Regions from separate parts of the Nonomuraea sp. NPDC048892 genome, predicted to be linked through region 3. Evidence: riboswitches for the same ligand, from Rfam matches in the RefSeq annotation. Region 3 holds a riboswitch; each other region holds the start of a gene.
What was found. A riboswitch is a leader RNA that binds a small molecule or an ion and turns the genes downstream of it on or off. The one in region 3 is predicted to bind cyclic di-AMP.
Positions count from the first base shown of each region.

Region 1 (4,181 bases), on a different contig from region 3:
GACGCCCTGATCACCAGGGCGCGCGGCCAGGTGCGCTCCTGCGGGTCCGTCCGTACGAGCGGCCCGGCCTGCTGACCTGGGCCTGTGCCGGCCATGGGCGCGGTGCCGCGACCGCAGCGCGGATCGCGGAGCGGCAGGGTGCGGAGGACGTGCGTGGTGGCTGCGAGTGATCAGACGCGCGTGCGGAACAAAGCGGTCCAGGCGCGAAGATCGCGATGACGGGGATAAGGATCACGCAGAAATTCGCCGTCGAATGGATCAAAACCCAGCACGTCCACCGCGTTCGTCATTGCGGATCCGGCCTGCGCGGAAGGCTCGATGACTTCGCGTATCGCCCGACGATCATTAGCGACATATCGCGAGTGCGTCATATATATCGGATCATGTCAATAGCGCTCGTCAAGAGCTCGGATTGTCATGCTTGACGACCTTTCCAGGATGCGTTTAACGTCTGCGAGGAGCGACTTCGGCCCACTTGAGAGGCCCAAGTTCAGCTGTTGGGGGGGAGGGCTCCCGATGGATGTGCTCACTGAAGGCGTCGAGCTGAGTCATGCCGATCTTGCGTTGCTGTCGGAGCTGGCCAAGGGAGTCACGGTTGACCGGGTGGGCAGACGTCTGGACATCAGCGGTCGTACCGTACGTCGGCGATTGCGCGGCATCTGCGACCGCATCGGCGTGGCCACGGCGATCGAGGCCGTGGCCTGGGCGGCCCGCCGCCAGCTGATCTAGCGGCGGGCACGTCTGGCGACAGCGCCGGCGAGCCGTGGGCAGGGGCTCAGTCGGCGATGCGTACGGCGCCGGCGAACGGCCGGTTGGCGATCGAGGCGATGCGCACCACGTCACCGGTCCGCGGCGCGTGCACCATCATGCCGCCGCCGAGATAGATGCCGACGTGGTGCAGGTCGCTGTAGAAGAACACCAGGTCGCCCGGCCGCATCTGCTCGCGCGGGATGTGCCGGCCCGCCGTCCACTGGCTGCCGGTGTAGTGGGGCAGTGAGATGCCCACCCTCTGGTAGGCGGCCATGACCAGACCGGAGCAGTCGAAGGAGCTCGGCCCCTCGGCGCCCCAGACGTACGGCTTGAGCTGCTGTGTGAGCGCCCAGCGCGCGGCCTGGGCGGCCTTGCCGGCGCCGACGATCGGCAGGTCGACGCGGGTCGCGCGGGTGCCGGGCCGCCCGGCCTCGCCCAGCGCCCGGCTGAACAGGTTGCTCTCGACCTTGGTGACCAGCTTGGTGATCTTGTCGCGCTTGCCGCCCAGCTCGTTGACGAGCTGCTCGACCTCGTCGATGCGCGCCTTGGCGCCGGCCCTGGCCCGCTCGGCGGCCGCCCTGGCCTTGGTGACCTGGTTGACCGCCTCGCCCTGCTGCTGCTCCAGCACGTACGTGGTGGCGGCGCGGTCGAGGAAGGTGTCGGGGTCCTTGGAGGTGGTGAACGCCAGCACCCGGCCCAGGCCGCCCGTGATGTAGGCGTTCTCGGCGAGCATGGCGGCCTTGGCCCGCTTGGCGGCGAGATCGGCCTCACTGGTGGCCAGGGTCTTCTTCGCGGCCTCTGCGGCCTTCTTGGCGGTCTTGAGCTTCTCCCGCTGGCCGTTGTACTGCTCGCTCAGCGTCTCGATCTCGGTGTGCATCTTCTCGACCCGCTTGGCCAGCTCCTTGAGCGAGGGCTTGGGATCGGCGGACGCCGAGGCGACGGGGATCGCGAGGAGGACCGCGGCGATCGTGAGACTCACCACACCGAAGCGGTGTGGCCGCCGAGGTCGTTCCGGAGGGCGGGCGTGCTTGCCCGCCGTCTTCCCCCCACCGTCGTGCGTGCGCTTCACCAACGAGCTCCTCTCATGGACGCCTACCGGGTTAGCTGACGGGTTCGGGCCGGAGCAGCCCTACCGAACGATTCGGATTCACCCCAGTGGTGACGATGGGGGTCGTCACCGGCGGGTCCCCGGCTTCCCTCACGGGAATTGGGCGTGTCCCTCACGTTGTGACACGTGGGGGACATCGTCGCAGGACACTAATGCACTCCGGGTTCGTGCTCAACCAGAACTGCCGAGTCTGTAGAGGTTTCACAACCGAAGGGTCACAAGGTGATCTCGTGGTCACTCGTACAGAAGCGACTTTATGTCCCCTTTGCCCTTGCTTCCGCCGCAGCCGCGAGGTCGGCGCCAGGGACGCGCCCATATGACCGGGTCATGTAACAGGATGGGCCGGGACATGGCAGTTAGGGCCGAGCCGTAATGACATCTGTACTCTGGAGAGCCATGGAGCAGGTGGCCGAACTGACGATGCCCGAGACCGCGGTGGTGGTCCGGCGTGCCCGCACGCCGGATGTGCGCACGGTCAGGAGGCTAGTGGACACCTACGCGGGCGCGGGCCCGCGGCTCCTGGAGAAGGCCACAGTGACCCTGTACGAAGACGTGCAGGAGTTCTGGGTGGCCGAGCGGGGCGGGCAGGTAGTCGGCTGCGGCGCGCTCCACGTGCTGTGGGAGGACCTCGCGGAGGTCCGCACCGTGGCCGTGGATCCCGAGTGCCGGGGCATGGGCGTCGGCCATCGGATCGTCTCGGCGCTGATACAGCAGGCGACGGATCTGGGTCTGCGGCGTGTATTCTGTCTAACTTTTGAGGTCGATTTCTTCGCGAGACTCGGGTTCCGCCCGATACAGGGCACCCCCGTCTCACCCGAGGTGTACGCCGAACTTCTCGCCTCCTACGACGAGGGCGTGGCGGAGTTCCTCGACCTGGAACACGTCAAACCGAACACCCTGGGCAACACCCGCATGCTGCTCCATCTGACATCGGGTGACGCGGACCTTGACCAGATGGAAAGGTGATTGTTGATACCTATGTCGATACGTTGGGCAGCACAGGCATGTGTCCTGACACGTGCCACATGCGCACTCGAAGCGAGGTGACACGGTGAGCACCGGACAGCCGCCGTATCCACAGGACGACTCCGGAGAAAACTCTGCCCCCGGCACCCCTTACGGGCAGCAGAACTCGGGCCGCCACCCCGGCGAGCCCGACCCCGACGTCACTGTGGTCGGCTACCGGGCGGACGACGCCTATGGGCAGCAGCCCCAGTACGGCCAGCAGCAGGGCTACGGACAGCAGCAGCAGTCCCAGCCCGGCTACGGCCAGCAGGGCTACGGCCAGCAGCAGCAATACGGCCAGCAGCCCCAGTACGGTCAGCAGCAGGGCTACGGACAGCAGCAGCAGTCCCAGCCCGGCTACGGCCAGCAGGGCTATGGCCAGCAGGACTACGGTCAGCAGCAGCAGTCTCAGCCTGACTACGGTCAGCAGGCTCAGTACGGGCAGCAGGGCTACGGCCAGCAGCCTCAGTCGGGTCAGCAGCCGCAGTACGGTCAGCAGCAGCAGTCGCAGCCGGGCTATGGCCAGCAGGACTACGGTCAGCAGCAGGGCTATGGACAGCAGCAGCAGTCTCAGCCTGACTACGGTCAGCAGGCTCAGTACGGGCAGCAGGGCTACGGCCAGCAGCCTCAGTCGGGTCAGCAGCCCCAGTACGGTCAGCAGCAGCAGTCGCAACCCGGCTACGGCCAGCAGGACTACGGTCAGCAGCAGGGTTACGGCCAGCAGCAGCAGTCCCAGCCCGGCTACGGCCAGCAGGGCTACGACCAGCAGGCTTACGGCCAGCAGGGCTATGGGCAGCAGCAGCAGTCGCAACCCGGTTACGGCCAGCAGGGCTATGACCAGCAGCAGGCCTACGGTCAGCAGCAGGGTTACGGGCAGCAGCAGCAGTACGGGCAGGGGGGCTACGGCCAGCAGCCCGGTTACGGGCAGGCCTACGGCCAGCCGGTCGGCGTCCAGCCGCCCGGCGCGCCGGCTCCGCTGGCGGAGTGGTGGCAGCGGTTGGTGGCGAGGATCATCGACATCGTCATCCTCTACATCATCAACATCGTCATCGGCGTGATCTTCGGCCTCTTCCTCGTCGCCAGCTACTCCTCCCAGACGGGCGCGAGCAGTGGCCTCCTCACCTCCTCGGTGGTGGGGATCCTGACGAGCGTGATCGTGACGGCGCTGTGGGTGGTCTACGACTTCTTCCTGCTGAAGTCGAAGGGCCAGACCGTCGGCAAGATGGTGATGGGCATCAAGGTCGTCCCGATCGGGCAGATGATGCCGCCCGGTGGCCTGCCCACCGACATGGCGCTCAAGCGCGCCGGCGTGACGTGG
Region 1 covers NZ_JBEZFZ010000001.1:4,769-8,949, reverse strand. Annotated here, with positions in the region: gene AB0C28_RS00045 (hypothetical protein) at 171-371, opposite strand; gene AB0C28_RS00040 (LuxR C-terminal-related transcriptional regulator) at 517-729, shown strand; gene AB0C28_RS00035 (C40 family peptidase) at 776-1,819, opposite strand; cyclic di-AMP (ydaO/yuaA leader) riboswitch at 1,825-1,974, opposite strand; gene AB0C28_RS00030 (amino-acid N-acetyltransferase) at 2,255-2,824, shown strand; gene AB0C28_RS00025 (hypothetical protein) at 2,835-3,674, opposite strand; gene AB0C28_RS00020 (RDD family protein) at 3,840-4,181, shown strand, end outside.
Region 1: linked by a shared signal. The riboswitch ahead of AB0C28_RS00035 (C40 family peptidase) and the one ahead of AB0C28_RS49635 (C40 family peptidase) in region 3 are both predicted to bind cyclic di-AMP.

Region 2 (4,181 bases), on a different contig from region 3:
GCGGGACGGGTCCGGCGGGCCGCCGATCAGCGCCTGCCACGGCGTGCTGAACACGGCCACGGCCAGGACGGCGAGGCCGAGCAGCACGAGCGTGATCGCCGCCGGCCGCCTGAGGCCGCTGTCGGAATCCGGCTCCCGCTCCCCCACAGCTCCCTCCTCCCCTCCGTCCGGCCTGTCACGCGTCTCTCCAGACCCTGGGCTGGGCCCTGGGGCGGGTTCCGGGGCGGGGGTGGTGTCGCCGGGGCCGGGTGGGTTCGTGGCGGTCACCGCCGTCGTGGCGCCGTCCGGGGGCTCGTCCTGCCTCGGTGAGTCCTCCGTGTCCTGCCGTTCGCTCATCTGGCTCCCCTTCACCCGAGCTGATCCCGCACGTACGCGCGCCACCGTGCCGTCAGTGTGGCGGCCGTGAGTCCTCGCGCGGCGAGCGCCCGGTCGGCGCCGGTCGTCCTGGCCGCGCGGTAGAGCCTCACCAGGGTCTCCTCGCCGAACCGGTCGGCGAGGAAGCGACACGCCAGCCACGCCTCCTGGTACGCGCGCGCCGGCCGCGCCGGGTCCCGGCCGTCCGCCGCGAAGTCCGCGGGGCCGGGCAGCGCGTCCGGCAGGCGTCCCGCGCGTACCTCGGCGGCCAGTTCGGCGGCGATGGTCGTCACGGGCAGCCCGGCGTCGCGGTAGCCCACGTAGTCGGCGAACCCTTCGTACAGCCAGATCGGGAGCCCGTCGGTGCCCGCTGTGACGTGGGTAAGCTCGTGGGCGAGCACCACGTCCTTGCCGGTGGGGGTGAGGGTGGCGAAGAGCTCGGGAACGACGATCACGCGCCCGCCGTCGGCCAGCGCGGCCAGCCCGTCGACCCGGGCCACCCGCGCCAGGCGGGCGGCGTCCCGGGCGGAGTCCGGCACGATCACCAGCGGGCGCACCGGCCGGCCGAGCACCCGGGCGACCCTGAGCCCGGCCCTGTCGGCCCTCGCCGCCAGCTCCTCCAGCCCGTCGCCACCGCTGCCGTCGCCGTCCTTGCCGCCGCCCTTGTCGTCGCCTGCAGCGCCGCGGGCGTCTTCACCGCCGCTGCCGCCACCGCTGCCGTCGCCGGGGCCCACGACCGTGGAGAGCCGTCCGCGGCGGATCACCGTGCCGCGGCCCGGCCAGAGGTCGCGCGCCTCCGGGGGAAGGATCGGGGAGTCGTGGAGCGGCGCGCCGCCGGAGGCGATGAGCAGCAGGCAGGCCACCACGGCTCGTCGGCTCACCTGCTCGGACACGAAGCCCGATCGTAGCCGGACCCGCACGGACTTCATCCCGGCCGATCCGCCGCCGCCCACGCGGGCCGGTCCACACCGCCGTTCCGGCCGCCCGGCCCCACAGGGTGACACGGACGTGCCATGGGGATCCTGAACGTGCCCTGGCGTGCCTCGCGGGTGGCCGTAGGTGCGCCGTGAGGGCCGGGGACGGGCCGGGGGCGGCCCTGGACGTGTGAGAGGCGCCTTGGACGTGCGAGAGCCCCGTCCGGATCCGGGAAGGCTTTCCGTGGATCCGGGCGGGGCTTCTTCACATGCCGGGACGGACCGCGCCGACGAATGACGACCGGCGCCAACCGCCCAGCTTGTCGATGCGCACCCGTTCGCCTGTCCGAGGCGAGTGGATCATCTTGCCCTTGCCGACGTACATGCCGACGTGGCCGAGCCCGTTGAAGAACATGAGATCACCGGGCTTCAACCGCCGCCAGGAGATCTTGTTCCTGATGCGGGCGAACTGGCTGCTCGCCACCCGCGGGAGCTTCACTCCGGCTCTCTTCCAGGCGAACTGGACGAGACCGGAGCAGTCAAACGAACCAGGTCCTGTGGCTCCGTATCGGTACGGGTCACCGATCTGGTTCTTGGCCACGGCGACGGCCTTGCGGGCCTTCGTTTGCTGCCGAGCGACCTTGGCTGCCCTTCGCTGGGCGGCCGTGACCTTCTTCGAGGTCTTGGCGGTGGTTTCCGCCTTCACCGTCGTGACGGTCGATTCGCTCGTCGTCTCCGCCTGAGCCGTTGGGGCAAGGAGGATGGAACCTCCGGCCGTCACGGTCATGGTGAGCGCTACGCCACTCAGGGCAAGGCGGGACAGACGGGGGTTATGCAGGGAGCTGGACAGGATTTCTCCTTGTGTCTTCCACGAACGCCTACCGGGTTAGCTGACGGATTCGGGCCTGGAAGTCGCCCTACGGCGCGATAAGCGCGCCGATTCACCCCTGATCCCTGGGGAAACGTGGGATCGCTGGGTCCCCGGCTCCGTGCCTCCTGGCTGCACGGATTCGGCAGGTCGAAGCCCCGATGAAATGACATGGGGATATCGGGGAACGACCGGCGGATTTCTATCTGTCGCACATCGAGAGGGGACCGATGCGGGTTCGCGGGGCCATGGCTTGTGCACCGCGACGACGCCAGAAGCTACGCCGAAAGTTCAAGGATCGGCAAAGCGTGAGCCCGGCTGTAAAGATCAGACAGAGGACTTTGTCAGATTCGAAACCCCTGCTGGAACACCAGGTTATGTTATGGAAGTGTGACCCTGCTCACACTTGAGCGGGCCCAAGATTGTCAGGTCCAAGTTGTCGCTTATGTCACAGATTTCCCGTTTAAATCACGCGTTCGGGACCTGGGAGCGCTCCCGAGGCTTGTGCCCGCCTTAAGGGAGGGTCACGGCAGATTTCCGGATATGTACGGCGGCGGCCGTAGGCATCAACACAGGCCACAAGGCATTCCAGAACGCGACTCCGTCTCACGAACGATGATCCATAGTAGGATGAGGCAGAAAAAATCCCGCCGCCGGCCGAGAGCGGCCGGACGGCGGGATCGGAAACCGGCGCTACGGACGCACGGCCCCCACCAGCGTGCTGCCGTACGACGAGAGCTTGACCACCTTGACGACGTCACCCGTCTGCGGCGCGTGCACGATCTGCCCGTTGCCCGCGTAGATGCTGACGTGCCCGAGCCCCGCGCTGAAGATGAGGTCACCGGGCTGCAGCGACTTGAGGTCCACCTTGCGGTTGGCTCCCCACGCCCACTGCTGCCACGTCGTACGGGGCAGCGAGACCCCGGCCGCCCGCCAGGCCGCCTGGGTCAGCCCCGAGCAGTCGTACGAGCTCGGCCCCGTGGCACCGAACCGGTACGGCTTGCCCACCTGTGCGAACGCGAACCGCAGCACCGCCGCCGCGCTGCCGGAGGCGGGGCCGGTGTACTTCAGGCCCACGCTGTTGGGGTTGCCCGGGTTGTAGGCCCCCAGCTTCTCCAGCAGCTTCTTCTGATCCTTGATCAGCTTGAGGATCTCCGCGCGTTCCTTCTCGACGCCGTCGCGCTCCTTGTCGGCGTCCTGCAGCGCCTTCTGCGCCTTGCCCCGCTCGACCTTCAGGCCCCGGTTCTCCCGGTCGAAGGCCGCCAGCTTCTCGGCCTTCTCCTGCGAGACCTGCCCGGCCAGGGCCAGCCCGGCGAGCATGTCCTGCGGGTTGGGCGCGCCGAAGATGCCGGGCCACGAGGTGACGTCGTTGCCGGCCTGGTAGCTGGAGACCGCCATGCCGACGACCTCGGCCCGCAGGTCCGCGACCGTGGCCAGCTTGCGCTTGTAGCTCGCGTTGAGCTCGCCGTACGTGGACTTGGCCTTCTTGTAGCGCTCGGTCGCCGTGTTGTAGCGGTCGACGACCTTGTCGGCCTTGTCGTTGAGCTTGTCGAGCTTGGCCTTCGCCTGCGCGAGCGTGGGTTTGGGGTCAGCTGTGGCCGCCCCCATGGGGATCAGCATCAGCCCGAACGCGAGACCCGTGGCCACCGGCACCCGGCCAAACCTCACTTTGTCGCCTCCCAGGGATTATATCTGGGGCGAAATAGTACAGAAGTGGCGGGTGTGGTTCGACTAAACCGCCATTTCGTAACTTAGGCGCGACCGAGCCTGCGCAGCAGCAAACCCGACGGAACGGGTCTGGCTCCCATCCGCCGGACGGACTCGGCGACCTCGCGGTCCGACGACACCACGGCGATGGCCCGGCCCGGCGGTTCGGCGCGGACGAGCTGGCGGATGAGGTCGTCGGCGATCTCCCCGGGGGCGCTGAACAGCACCCGTACGCCGCGAGGGGCCACCACCTGCACGGGGGCGTTGAGCTCGGCCCCGTCGAAGACCACGGTCACCTCGACCCTGGTCTGCGCCACCAGCCCGCCGAGCCCGGTCAT
Region 2 covers NZ_JBEZFZ010000007.1:298,698-302,878, reverse strand. Annotated here, with positions in the region: gene AB0C28_RS25450 (M48 family metallopeptidase) at 1-336, opposite strand, end outside; gene AB0C28_RS25445 (hypothetical protein) at 348-1,247, opposite strand; gene AB0C28_RS25440 (C40 family peptidase) at 1,534-2,055, opposite strand; cyclic di-AMP (ydaO/yuaA leader) riboswitch at 2,129-2,294, opposite strand; gene AB0C28_RS25435 (C40 family peptidase) at 2,830-3,804, opposite strand; gene AB0C28_RS25430 (NYN domain-containing protein) at 3,888-4,181, opposite strand, start outside.
Region 2: linked by a shared signal. The riboswitch ahead of AB0C28_RS25440 (C40 family peptidase) and the one ahead of AB0C28_RS49635 (C40 family peptidase) in region 3 are both predicted to bind cyclic di-AMP.

Region 3 (4,181 bases):
CGGCGAGGCGATGACCATGTACTTGTAGGTCTTCGACGGGTAGTTGACGCCCAGCCCCGCCTGCGTGGCGATCATGAAGGGGCGCAGGTAGAGGCTGTGGCCCTCGGTGGTGGGCACCCACTCCTTGTCGGTCTGGACGAGGAGCTCCAGCGAGTCGACGAAGGTCTCCTCGGGCAGTTCCGGCATGGCCATGCGCGCGGCCGAGCGGTTGAAGCGGGCGGCGTTCGCGTAGGGGCGGAAGGTCACGATCGACCCGCTGAGCTGGCGATACGCCTTGAGGCCCTCGAACAGCTCCTGCGCGTAGTGGAAGACCGAGGTGGCGGGGTCGAGCTGCAGCGGCCCGTACGGCAGCAGCCGGGCGTCGTGCCAGCCCTGGCCCTCGGTGTAGTCGATCGAGATCATGTGATCCGTGAAGGTCTGCCCGAAACCGGGGTCCGCCAGTACCTGCTCCCGCTCGGCCGCGGTGCGAGCGTGGTCGGATAGCTGCACGTCGAAGCTGAGCTTCTGAGCGATGGTCATGACGGCGGTCCTTCTCTCTGCGGTCTACCGAAAATCTACCGAAATCTACCGAAAGTTACCGGATCTACGGGGTCTGCCCGCCGGCTGCGGGCCCGCCGCGATGAGCGGCCATGCCCGTAAGGCAGTCCGTACTTCCTATTGTCTCGCCATATGGGATAGCAAGGGGCCAAAGGGGTGGTTAGTCCTTTTGGCCGCTGGATTCGCCTGCGCGGTCGCCGGAACCCGCACACGAAAAAGCGCCCGGCAGCCCTCCTCGGACCGCCAGGCGCTTGATCGGGGCTAGGCGGTCCTAGCCGGATACTCGCGCGGTGATGTCGTCGCCGATCTCGTGGGTGGTGCGACCGGCCCAGCCGGCCAGGCGCTCGACGATGTCGTCGGCGACCGCCTGCTCGACCTTGGCCGCCTCGGCGCGCAGGCCGAGATGGTCGAGGAGCATGGCGACGGACAGGATGGTCGCGGTGGGGTCGGCCTTGCCCTGGCCGGCGATGTCGGGCGCGCTGCCGTGGACCGGCTCGAACATGCTGGGCGCGGTCCGCTCGGGGTTGATGTTGCCGCTGGCCGCCAGGCCGATGCCGCCGGCGATGGCCGCGCCGAGGTCGGTGATGATGTCGCCGAACAGGTTGTCGGTGACGATCACATCGAAGCGCTCGGGCTGGGTGACGAAGAACATCGAGGCCGCGTCGATGTGGCTGTAGTCGGTGGTGACCTCGGGGTATTCCTCGGCCACGCGGTTGACCGTGCGCTGCCACAGGTCGCCGGCGTAGGACAGCACATTCGTCTTGTGGACGAGCGTGAGCTTCTTGCGCGGCCGCGACTTGGCCTGCTCGAACGCGTAACGCACCACGCGCTCGACGCCGTGGGCGGTGTTGAGCGACTCCTGGGTGGCGATCTCGTGGGGCGTGCCCCGCCGCATGGCCCCGCCGGTGCCGGCATAGAGGCCCTCGGTGCCCTCGCGGACGACGATCATGTCGATGTCCTCGGTGGGCGTGTCGGCCAGCGGCGTCTCCACGCCGGGGAACAGCTTGACCGGTCGCAGGTTGACGTAGTGGTCGAAGGTGAACCGCAGGCGCAGCAGCAGGTCGCGCTCCAGGATGCCGGGCGGCACGCTGGGGTCGCCGATGGCGCCGAGCAGGATCGCGTCGAAGCCGCGCAGCTCCTCCAGCACCGAGTCGGGCAGCGTCTCGCCCGTGCGGTGGTAGCGTGCGGCCCCCAGCTCGTAGTGGGTGGGCTCGATCTTCGTACCCACGGCCTCCAGGACCTTGAGTCCTTCGGCGACGACCTCGGTGCCGATGCCATCCCCGGGGATGACGGCCAAGCGGATGTTACGCGACTCCATGGGCTGTACCTTACCGGCTCGTCTCGTCTGACGAACACACCATCTCAAGGTCCGGACGTCCGATTTGGGGGGTTTACGACCTCTTGACCCATTCGCTAAAGTCCATCGGGCCTAATCCACACAACCGCTGTGTGGAGCCGGGGACCCATCTCTCCCCCAGGGGCGAATCGGCGCCCAGCGCGCCGTAGGGCTGTCTTCCAGGCCCGAGCCCGTCAGCTAACCCGGCCGGCCCCATGGAAGGACAAGTGCTCTGTCTCGCATCGCCATCGTCCTGGCGGCCGCGGCCGCCGGACTCACCTTGGCCACCCCAGCAGCCCAGGCAGCCACCCCCGACGACGACACCACCACCCTGACCGGCGCCGAGATCAGGCGCATCCAGGAGAAGCAACTCCCCGTTCCCGCCTGGAAGATCGCCATCAGATACGCCATGGACAAACGCGGCACCCCGTACGTCTGGGGCGGAGCGAGCAGGCAGGGCTACGACTGCTCGGGGCTGATGCTCCGGGCCTACGAGGCGGCCGGGATCGAACTCCCGCGCACCGCCGCGCAACAGTTCGGCGCGTTCTCCAGGAAGATCTCCTGGGACCACCTCAAGCCCGGTGACCTGGTCTTCTTCAGCGGGCTCGGTCACGTGGGCATGATCTCCAAACCCGGCTACATGGTCCACTCGCCGCACACGGGCGACGTGGTGAAGGAGGAGAAGCTCTCCGACTGGCGCAGGCAGGCGTTCGTCGGAGCGGTCCGGCCGGATCGCGCGGGCGTACGCGAGTGGAAGCAGGTGCTCGAACACCGCGAGGAGACCGGCCCCACCCCGCTCACCGCCTCCGTGGAGTGAGCCGCACGAGATAGACGGCGAGTGGGCGGCGGCCGCGCGGGGCCGCCGCCCACCCGCACCCGCCGCGCGCGCGGCCGCAGAGAGCGCGGAGCCGCCGTCCGCCCCACCCGCCGTGCGCCGCGCGCGCGGACGTAGCGTGAAGGCATGTCACCCGAGAAGGTGCACCTGACGGAGGAGAAGGCCACCCTCCTCGCCACGCTCTACGGCAGGGCGCTCGACGCCCGATCCCCCCGCCCGATCCTCGGCGACCGCATGGCCGCGGAGACGCTCGACCGGATCGAGCACGGTTTCGGCAGAATGGGCATGACCCCGGGCAGTGCCGCCGCGGTCGCGCTCAGGGCACGTTTCCTGGACAGGTGGGCCGCCGGGTTCCTCGACGCCCACCCCAAGGCCACGGTGCTGCACCTGGGCTGCGGGCTCGACACGCGTGTACACCGGCTCGATCCGCCGGACTCCGTCCGCTGGTACGACGTGGACTATCCCGAGGTGGTGGAGCTGCGCCGGCGGCTGTTCCCCGAACGCCGGGCCTACGCCACGGTGGGCACGTCGGTGACCGACCTGGCCTGGCTGGAGCGGGTCCCCGCCGACGCCCCCGCGCTGGTCGTGGCCGAGGGCCTGCTCTACTACCTGGACCCGGACGGCGGCCGGGCGCTGCTGCGGGCCATCGTGGAGCGGTTCCCCAGTGGCCTGTTCGTCTTCGACGCGCTGAGCTCGTTCGGGCTGCGGCTGCAACGGCTGAACAGGCCGGTGCGGAAGGCCGGGGCCACGATGCACTGGGGCATCGACGGCCCCGCCGAGCTGACGGCGATCCATCCGGGCCTGCGCTGCCTGTCGGCGGTGAGCGCGTTCGACATCGACGGGTTCGACCTGCTGTCGGTCACCCACCGCGTCGTGGCCCGGATCGCCTCACTGGTGCCGGGGATGCGGCGGACCGCGGTGTTCTACCGGCTGGAGTTCTGAAAGGCGCCGCCATCTAGCTGCGCTCCAGCCGCGCTCTAGCCGGGTTCTAGCCCTGTTCTACTGCCCGGAGCTCTGCGGAGCGCCGCCGTTGTCGCGCCGGTCCAGTGCCATCTGCACGGCCTCGACCGCCTCGTCCTCGTGGTCGTCGGCACGGTTCCAGGCATACATCTCGTACATGTCACTCATCTCATTTCGCGGACGTCGTTCGACTGGGAAGCCGGACTCCGGTCGGGAATCCGACCGGGCCTGATCGCGTGGTCCGGGTCACGGACCGGACGGAGGGACTTGACGGCCGACGCACACGCCGCACACCGCGACGGGTCGTCGACCTGCCCTAACAGGCCCCGCCGCGGCAGGTAATAAGTACGAGAACCTGGCGCATCACCGACAACAGTACCTGAGCATTCTGCTCGGATGTCCTACTATCTCGCATGGTGAGACGCGAAGGGCCGCCCCGTGGAACGGAACGGCCCTTTTCCGCTGATATCAGAAGAGACGCAGGTGTGTCAGTCCGCTGTGTCAGTCCTCCAG
Region 3 covers NZ_JBEZFZ010000033.1:55,865-60,045, reverse strand. Annotated here, with positions in the region: gene AB0C28_RS49645 (branched-chain amino acid aminotransferase) at 1-519, opposite strand, end outside; gene AB0C28_RS49640 (3-isopropylmalate dehydrogenase) at 809-1,855, opposite strand; cyclic di-AMP (ydaO/yuaA leader) riboswitch at 1,954-2,100, shown strand; gene AB0C28_RS49635 (C40 family peptidase) at 2,154-2,690, shown strand; gene AB0C28_RS49630 (class I SAM-dependent methyltransferase) at 2,835-3,650, shown strand; gene serA (phosphoglycerate dehydrogenase) at 4,170-4,181, opposite strand, start outside.